DNA from 2 places in the Leclercia adecarboxylata genome. Region 1 is predicted to be linked to the other one. Evidence: predicted binding sites of a transcription regulator. Region 1 holds the regulator's gene; the other holds the start of a gene.
The links. Region 1 encodes PurR, which represses purine synthesis genes. Its sites were predicted from a motif close to CANGCAAACGTTTGCNTG; they were not measured.

Region 1 (4,423 bases):
CGAGCAGCGGTGCCAGGGCCGGTGACAGCCCCACCAGCGGCATGATGGTGGCGAAAATCCGGTTGGTCCGCGTCGCCGGGTAGTAGTCCGTCACCAGCGCCTGCCAGGTGACCGCCGCCGCGCAGACGCCTACCGCCTGGATAAAGCGCAGCACCAGCAGCCAGGTGGCATCGCGTACCCACAGCATGCCCAGACAGCCCAGCGCGAAGATGGCTAAACCGGTCAGCAGAACCGGCTTACGCCCGAAGCGGTCGGACATCGGTCCCCACAGCAGCTGCGCGAAAGCAAAGCCCGCAAGGAAGAGGCTCAGGCTGGCGCTGATGGCGGCCGCCGGGGTTTGCAGATCTTCCTGCATGATCGAGAAGGCAGGCAGATACATATCGGTGGCGAGGAAGCCCAGTACGCTCAGGCCGCCAAGCCAGACTAAAAATCCTTTCCTGGGTTGCATTGTTTTATTGTCCTTATGGGTGCAGGTTTAGGTAGCCGCTGAGTGTAGGCAGTGCAATCCCGCTTGTGAAACGCTAATATTTGGCGGTTGCATTCAAATTTTTTGCAGGCAGAAAATGTGGTCTGAATATTCCCTTGAAGTGGTGGACGCCGTGGCGCGTAACGGCAGTTTCAGCGGCGCGGCCCAGGAGCTGCACCGCGTTCCCTCGGCGATCAGCTATACGGTGCGTCAGCTTGAGGAGTGGCTGGCGGTGCCGCTGTTTGAACGGCGCCATCGCGACGTGGAGCTCACCCCGGCCGGCATGTGGTTTCTGAAGGAGGGGCGCTCTGTTATCAAAAAAATGCAGATCACCCGCGAACAGTGCCAGCAGATCGCCAACGGCTGGCGCGGGCACATCTCCATTGCGGTGGACAACATCGTTCGCCCCGAGCGCACCCGCCAGATGATTGTCGATTTTTACCGTCACTTCTCTGACGTCGAGCTGCGGGTCTCCCAGGAGGTCTTTAACGGCGTGTGGGATGCGCTGGCGGACGGCAGGGTGGAGATGGCCATCGGCGCGACCCAGGCGATCCCGGTGGGGGGACGCTACGCTTTTCGCGATATGGGCATGCTGAGCTGGATCTGCGTGGTGGCGAGCCATCATCCGCTGGCCGCGCTTCCCGACCCGCTCAGCGATGATACCCTGCGCAACTGGCCGTCGCTGGTGCGGGAAGACACCTCCCGCTCGCTGCCAAAACGCATCACCTGGCTGCTGGACAACCAGCGGCGGATCGTCACCCCGGACTGGGAGTCGGCGGCAACCTGCCTCTCGGCCGGACTGTGCGTGGGGATGGTGCCGGTGCATTTTGCCCGCCCGTGGATCGACAGCGGCAAATGGGTGGAACTGACGCTGGAGAACCCGTTCCCGGATGCGGCCTGCTGCCTGACCTGGCAACAAAACGATATGTCACCGGCGCTGGCGTGGCTGCTGGATTATCTGGGGGACAGTGAAACGATGAACAGGGAGTGGCTGCGGGAGCCAGAGGTGCTGGCTCCCTGAGGGGATCAACGGCGGTAGTCGCGGAACGGGCCATCGGCGACGGAGCGGCGTTCGATCAAACGCGGATGCACTTCAATGGACTGCGACTCTTCGCGCTTGTTGACGATACGGTCGAGCAGCATGTTGAAGGCCGTCTCCCCCAGCGAATCTTTTGGCTGGTGGATAGTGGTCAGCGCCGGGGTGAAGAACCGGGCGTTGCGCACGTTATCATAGCCGATCAGCGAAACGTCCTGCGGCACGCGCAGACCCATTTCATCGGCGGCGCACAGGGCGCCCATCGCCATAATGTCGCCGCCGCAGAAAATAGCGGTCGGACGCGGGCTCTGGGAGAGGATCTGCTGCATGGCGCGATAGCCGGACTCTGGCTCAAAGTCGCCCTGCACGATCCAGTTTTCCGGCACCGTGATTAACGCTTCTTCCATCGCTTTCATAAAACCGGCCAGACGCCCGGCACCGGTATTGCGCTCCAGCGCCCCCGGAATAACGCCGATGTCGCGGTGACCGCGTTCAATCAGATAACGTCCGGCCATATAGCCGCCTTCAAAGGCGTTATCGATCACCGAGTCGGTGAAGTCGGCTTTCGCTTCGCCCCAGTCCATCACCACCATCGGAATATTGCGATACTCTTCCAGCATCGTCAGCAGGGGCTCCGGATATTCGGAGCACATCACCAGCAGGCCGTCGACACGCTTTTGCGCCATCATTGACAGGTAGGCCCGCTGCTTCTCGAGGCTGTTCCAGGCGTTGCCGAGGATCAGGGTATAGCCTTTCTGGAAGCAGTTTTTCTCTACCGCTTCAATAATTTCTGCGAAGTAGGGGGCTTCGCTGCTGGTCGCCAGCAGGCCGATCGATTTGGTGTGATTCACCTTCAGACTGCGGGCCACGGCGCTGGGAGAGTAGTGCAGCTCTTTGATCGCTGCCCAGACGTTGTTACGCGTCTCTTCCGCCACAAAGCGGGTTTTGTTAATAACATGTGATACGGTTGTAGTGGAAACGTTTGCGCGTTTCGCTACGTCTTTAATTGTTGCCATCAGATGTCACTCCAGACCATATCTAAGCTCCTGAAAAACCAATAGGTAAACGTTTGCCTTCACTCGCCCTAATTGCGCAATTTGAATTGCGGTACGCCGGGAAAACGACACAGGACGTCAGGAGGGGGTCAATGGCCGGTACGCTAATAAATTTAGCGTGGAATTTTGTCTGATCTTGACCAAAAGGGGAAGAGTAAAAATGGATATCAACCTAATTCCCGCAAGATTTTTACCCTGAACTGTGCAAAAATGAGCAAGCTCACTCTTCATGGGGTGATTAAAAGGAGAAAAATTGATGAGTACCGATCTTAAGTTTTCGCTGGTTACCACCATTATTGTTCTGGGTCTGATCGTAGCAAGCGGTCTGACTGCTGCGCTGCACTGATCCTCGCGAGGGAGTCACCGCTCCCTCGTCTCCCTTCCTTTATTGTTACGCTCCCTGCAAAAATCTTTTGCCAAATTGTTAACTTCTCATTTTTTGTGATTGATGTCATGCTTTCGCCTTCATTGTTCTGTGTCGCCTGACGACACGGTGTCTGGAGTTGAAGTATGAGAATCAATTTTCCGCTGCTGGCCCTGGCCATTGGTGCGTTTGGTATCGGCACCACCGAGTTTTCCCCGATGGGGCTGTTACCGGTGATTGCCCGGGGTGTGGATGTTTCTATTCCCGCGGCAGGCATGCTGATCAGCGCCTACGCCATCGGCGTGATGGTGGGGGCGCCGCTGATGACCCTGCTGCTGTCGCACCGCGGTCGCCGTAACGCGCTGATCTTCCTGATGGCGATCTTTACCGTCGGTAACGTTCTCTCGGCGCTCTCCCCGGATTACACCACCCTGCTGCTGTCGCGCATTCTGACCAGCCTCAACCACGGCGCCTTCTTTGGCCTCGGGTCTGTGGTGGCCGCAAGCGTGGTGCCGAAGCACAAACAGGCCAGCGCCGTGGCAACCATGTTTATGGGGCTGACCATCGCCAACATCGGCGGCGTCCCTGCCGCGACCTGGATGGGCGAAGCGATCGGCTGGCGCATGTCATTCCTCGCAACCGCGCTGCTCGGCGTGGTCTCGATGATCGCACTGTTCTTCTCTCTGCCAGCGGGCGGGGCGGGCGAAAAGCCGGAAGTGCGCAAAGAGCTGGCGGTGCTGATGCGCCCGCAGGTGCTCTCGGCCTTGCTGACTACCGTGCTCGGTGCCGGGGCGATGTTTACGCTCTACACCTACATTGCACCGGTCCTGCATGACATTAACAACGCCACGCCTGCCTTTGTCACCGCGATGCTGGTGCTGATTGGCGTCGGTTTCTCGCTTGGCAACTTCCTCGGCGGCAAGCTGGCGGACCGCTCCGTGAGCGGCACCCTGAAGGGGTTTTTACTGCTGCTGATCGTCATCATGCTGGCGATCCCGTGGCTGGCGCGTAACGAAGTGGGCGCGGCATTTGCGATGGTGGTGTGGGGAATGGCGACCTTTGCGGTAGTACCACCGCTGCAGATGCGCGTGATGCGTGTAGCGAGCGATGCGCCGGGGTTATCCTCTTCCGTGAATATCGGGGCGTTTAACCTCGGGAATGCGCTGGGGGCGGCGGCCGGTGGGGCGGTGATCTCGGGCGGACTGGGTTACAGCTTCGTTCCGGTGATGGGGGCCATCATTGCGGCGCTGGGGCTTCTGCTGGTGCTGACTGCTGACAGAAAACAACCTGATCCGGTGTGTGCTACCGAATAAAACAGAAAAGCAGAAGGCCGGGCCTTCTGCTTTTTTTGTTACGCCGCGAAGTTCTTCGCAACAAACGCCCAGTTTACCAGCGCCCAGAAGTGCTCAAGATAGTTCGGGCGCGCATTGCGGTAATCGATGTAGTACGCGTGCTCCCAAACATCCACCGTTAACAGCGGGGTGGCGTTGCTGGTCAACGGC
Region 2 (4,423 bases), 260 kb from region 1:
AAGACTTTGCGCACCGGCTGCACCGGGAGACCCGGCACCAGACGCGAAACCCAGGTCCCCGCGCTCACCAGCAGGCGATTTGCGCTGTACGGGCCTTCCGGCGTTTCGACGGTGACGCCGTCGTCATGGTGGGTAATGGCGGTCACCGGGCAGTTAAACAGCTGGGCGCAACCGGCCTCTTTCGCCAGCGCAATCCAGGTTTTAATCGCCAGTTCGCTGCGCAGTACGCCCGATTCGGCTTCAAACAGGCCGATGTAATCCTCGGGGACGTTAATCTCAGGCCAGCGCTTCATGATGGCTGCGGCGTCCAGGCGCTCGAGATTGAGGCTGAACTGACGGGCGCTTTGCTCCACGGTGGCCAGAAACTGTGAATCCGACGGCCCGAGGTTGACCACGCCCGTGCGTTCAAAGACCGGCTCACCGCTGATTTGCGCCAGTTCATCCCACAGCGCCTGCGCGCGTAAAACCAGCGGCACATAGCGCTCACCTTCACCGTACGCGTGGCGCATCAGACGGGTATCACCGTGATGGCTGCCTTCGGTGTGGGGCGGCATATGAGCATCGATCATCAGCACATTCTGGCCTGCCCGGGTTGCGTAATAACCTGCCGCTGCACCGACAGATCCGCTGCCAATAATAATAAGGTCGTATTTCATGGGGATCTCTTTACGCGTTTCGTTGGTTAGCAGGGTAATTAAGACAGGGCGGTTATACAAGGGAGAAATAAGTGAGGCACCGTCAGGTGCCTTTGGGGTGAGATTCAGACATTATACTAATGTCGCTTATACTCATTTTCCTGGTAGTCACTGGATTCTATTTTTGCAATACCGGCTTCTAAAATAGAAATAAACTGGCGTGCGACGTCTGTGGTTAACCACAGGGTCTGCCCAACTTCCGCTTCTTCGGTGTCAGGGTGATTTGGGGTCTGGTAATGCAAACGCAGCATCAGTGCGTCGTAGCTATCTACAGTGCTGATATCCCAGCCTACAAGTGGATGTGTCTGGATGACTTCATTATTCTTTTCCATCATAACCCCCTGAATACGTGTTAAAAAGACAACGACTGTGAGGTTCAATGCGTGTTTTTCTGAAGCAATTTCAGTATATCAATAAATAAGGCTTCTGAAGGGAAAAAGAAACAGGGAGCACCACTTTTTTATCGCTTTTAGGATTGTTTGAACATTAAAACATCACCTTGCTGATGATTTTTGATGGACTCAAACAGATTATTTGCGCCTGGCTTGATCAGACGAAAAAAAGCCGGGGCGACCCGGCAAAAAAACACAATGAAGGAGAAAATTTAATCGGTAATAAACCAGTCGTCAGCGCTCTCCCAGGTTTCCTGTAAAATTTCGCTAATGCGCTCTTTATCTTCTTTTGCGCCACCGATTACCGACAGATTGTTTGACCCCGCATAACGCACGGTGACAGCACCATCGCGTTCGGGAAAGGAGTGATTTATACGGCGGGAGAGTTCACCCGCCAGCGCGTCCAGCGCACCGGCAGGTAAAGCAGTTGTTCTGGCAATGGTCACTTCGATACGCATAGTTGCCCCCTGTGTAATATACTGTTTATTTATACAGTTATATTGTTGAACTTACAACAGGGGACAAACAATTTTTAACGCTTCACCGTCCACTGAACGGTTTCGCCCGCGAGGAACGGGATCAGCGTGTCGTCGGTCAGGGCGATCGACTCCACCACGCTGCTCTCTTCGCGCACCAGTTCAACGAAGGTTTCGTTCACCGGCAGACCGTAGAAGAGCGGCCCGTTCAGGGAACAGAACGCCTCGAAGTGCTGCAGGGCGTTCATCTCGTCGAACACCTGGGCGTAGCTGGCAAGGGCCGTCGGAGCGTTAAAGCAGCCTGCACAGCCACAGCTGGCCTCTTTGCGATGACGGGCGTGCGGCGCGGAATCGGTGCCGAGGAAAGCGCGCTCAAAGCCGCTAGCGACCAGCTCACGCAGGGCCTGCTGGTGAATGTTGCGTTTGAGGATCGGCAGGCAGTACAGGTGAGGGCGCACGCCGCCCACCAGCATGTGGTTACGGTTGAACATCAGGTGCTGCGGGGTGATGGTGGCAGCCAGAAGCTCATTGCCATCGCGCACGTATTCCGCCGCGTCTTTGGTGGTGATATGTTCGAACACCACTTTCAGCCCCGGCAGGCGCTGGCGCAGTGGCTCCATCACGGTTTCAATAAAACGCGCTTCGCGGTCGAAAATGTCGATCTCGGCATGGGTCACTTCGCCGTGCACCAGCAGCGGCATGCCCAGTTTTTCCATGCGCTCCAGCACCGGCATAATCGCATCAGTGCTGGTGACACCGTGGCTGGAGTTGGTGGTGGCGTTGGCCGGATAGAGCTTGGCGGCGGTAAAGACCCCTTCGTTAAAGCCGCGTTCAATCTCATTAGGATCGAGCGTGTCGGTAAGATAACAGGTCATCAGCGGGGTAAAATCGTGACCGGCAGGCACGGCATCAAGAATGCGCTGGCGATAGGCAATCGCCGCGTCGACCGTGGTGACTGGCGGCACCAGGTTTGGCATGACAATCGCGCGGCCATAAATTTCACTGGTATACGGCACGACGGTTTTCAGCATATCGCCATCGCGAAGATGGATATGCCAGTCGTCTGGGCGGCGGATTTTCAAAACCTGGGATTGTACAGTCATGGATAGGCTCCGGCTGGGTGAGATGATTTTTGCCGGACACAAAGAATAGAGGGAAACGTTTTCGTTTGCACTCTTTTCTGTAAAAAAAGGCGCCGGAGCGCCTCAGAGGTTAATCGACGAAGGGGATAATAATCTCACCCGGCTTCACTTCGATGCCTTTCGCGTATTTTTTCGCCAGCGCTTCACCCTTGCTGTTATCTTCTTTCAGGATGTAAGCGGGCTGGCGATTAAAGTAGTTCTGCAGGGACTGGTTCAGGTACGGCATCAGCGTCTGCAGAACCGGTTTCATCTTGTCCGGTGACACGACGGCGTCGGCGATCTCCATCTGCTGCAGATAGATAGCGCCCTGTTCTTTATTGAAGACCGGCAGCGCTTTTAACTTCAGCTTGATATTGGCTTTCTGGCTGCCGAACAGCGAGGTCATGTCCAGGCTGGCATCGCCGGAGAGCATCACTTTATTCGGCTCTTCACGCCCAATCTGGCTGGTAAGATTGGTCAGGACGATATGCGCATCGGCCACGCCCGGAACGCCAATATCTTTCGCAAAGTTATTGCGCTTCTGCAGGGCCTGGTTGATCTCCTGCTCACTGACGGTGTACTGGGTAAGCTGATTACAACCAACCAGCAGGCCGCTGACGATCAACGCAGTGGCAATAACAAATTTTTTCATGGTTTTCCTCGACATGATGTCAGCGCTTCAATCCTGACGCGCAAGTATGTCAGGGGACAGCCAGCCAGACCAGCAGAAAAAACTGATAACGGCGAAGAACAGGAATAGTGCCTGAGACTCGGTCAGGCACCGGGCTCCAGCATACCGGGGGCTGTGCGTCTATGGCTGAACTGCCAGCCCAGCGCGAAGAAGGTAATCACCCCAATCAGGGCCAGCATCACCCACGGCAGTTCAGGCTGGTTGAAGGCCTTCCCGGCGTCGAATAGCCAGCCGCCGCCGGCATAGCCCAGCGCGCCGCCAATCGCCAGCCCGAGACGGCTAAAGCCCATATAGCTGCCCCGCGCACGGGCGTCCGCCAGCTGCGCGCTCAGGGTTTCGCGGGCGGGCTCAGCAATGATTGAGCCGATGTAGAAGGTGCAGATCAGGATAAACAGCTGCTGCAGCGAGCCCACCATCCCGACAGGCAACATGCTCAGGGACATGATCAGCAGCCCCGCCATCAGGCGGTGCTCAAGGCGGAAGCGTTTTTCGCTCCAGCGGGCGATAGGGTAGAGCAGGGTGAGGGAAAGGCAGGCCTCAATGGCGTACATCCACTTTACCGCCGCCGGAGAACCAGCGATATCGTTGACCATGATCGGCAGCATCAGCATCACCTGCACCGCCAGCATGTAATAGCCCGCCAGCGTCAGGACGTAGGTGATAAAGCGTTTGTCGCGCCAGACGCGGTCGAGCCCTTCCCGCACCGGCGCTTTGACGGTGGAGAGTTTCCACGCGGGCAGCAGCCAGGCATTGAACGCCGCGCAGAGGATAAACAGCACCGCGCCGGTGGCGCAGACCAGGCGGAAATCATACTGCAGCAGCCAGCTTCCCAGCAGCGCACCCACCACCGCACCGGCGCTGTCCTGCATCATCAGCAGCGAGAAAAAGCGCCCGCGATGCTGAGGGCGGATCAGTTTGACCACTAACGCCGTACGCGGCGGGTCGAACAGGGTGCCGCCAAGCCCTGAGACGATACAGGAGACCCACAGCAGCCAGGGCTCGTGAGCGATCGCCATGGTGGCAAAGCCCGCCGCCCGCAGCAGCATGC

Region 2: pyrC (dihydroorotase) is a predicted target of PurR. The motif match lies at 2,715-2,732, and genes of this name have one in related genera.

What each region holds. Positions count from the first base shown of each region.
Region 1 is NZ_CP040889.1:4,148,927-4,153,349, forward strand. Features, by position in the region: gene punC (purine nucleoside transporter PunC) at 1-448, opposite strand, end outside; gene punR (DNA-binding transcriptional activator PunR) at 564-1,487, shown strand; gene purR (HTH-type transcriptional repressor PurR) at 1,493-2,518, opposite strand; gene cydH (cytochrome bd-I accessory subunit CydH) at 2,814-2,903, shown strand; gene FHN83_RS21550 (MFS transporter) at 3,068-4,234, shown strand; gene sodB (superoxide dismutase [Fe]) at 4,273-4,423, opposite strand, start outside.
Region 2 is NZ_CP040889.1:3,893,059-3,897,481, forward strand. Features, by position in the region: gene solA (N-methyl-L-tryptophan oxidase) at 1-656, opposite strand, end outside; gene bssS (biofilm formation regulator BssS) at 773-1,027, opposite strand; gene dinI (DNA damage-inducible protein I) at 1,300-1,545, opposite strand; gene pyrC (dihydroorotase) at 1,620-2,666, opposite strand; gene FHN83_RS20310 (lipoprotein) at 2,776-3,336, opposite strand; gene mdtH (multidrug efflux MFS transporter MdtH) at 3,459-4,423, opposite strand, start outside.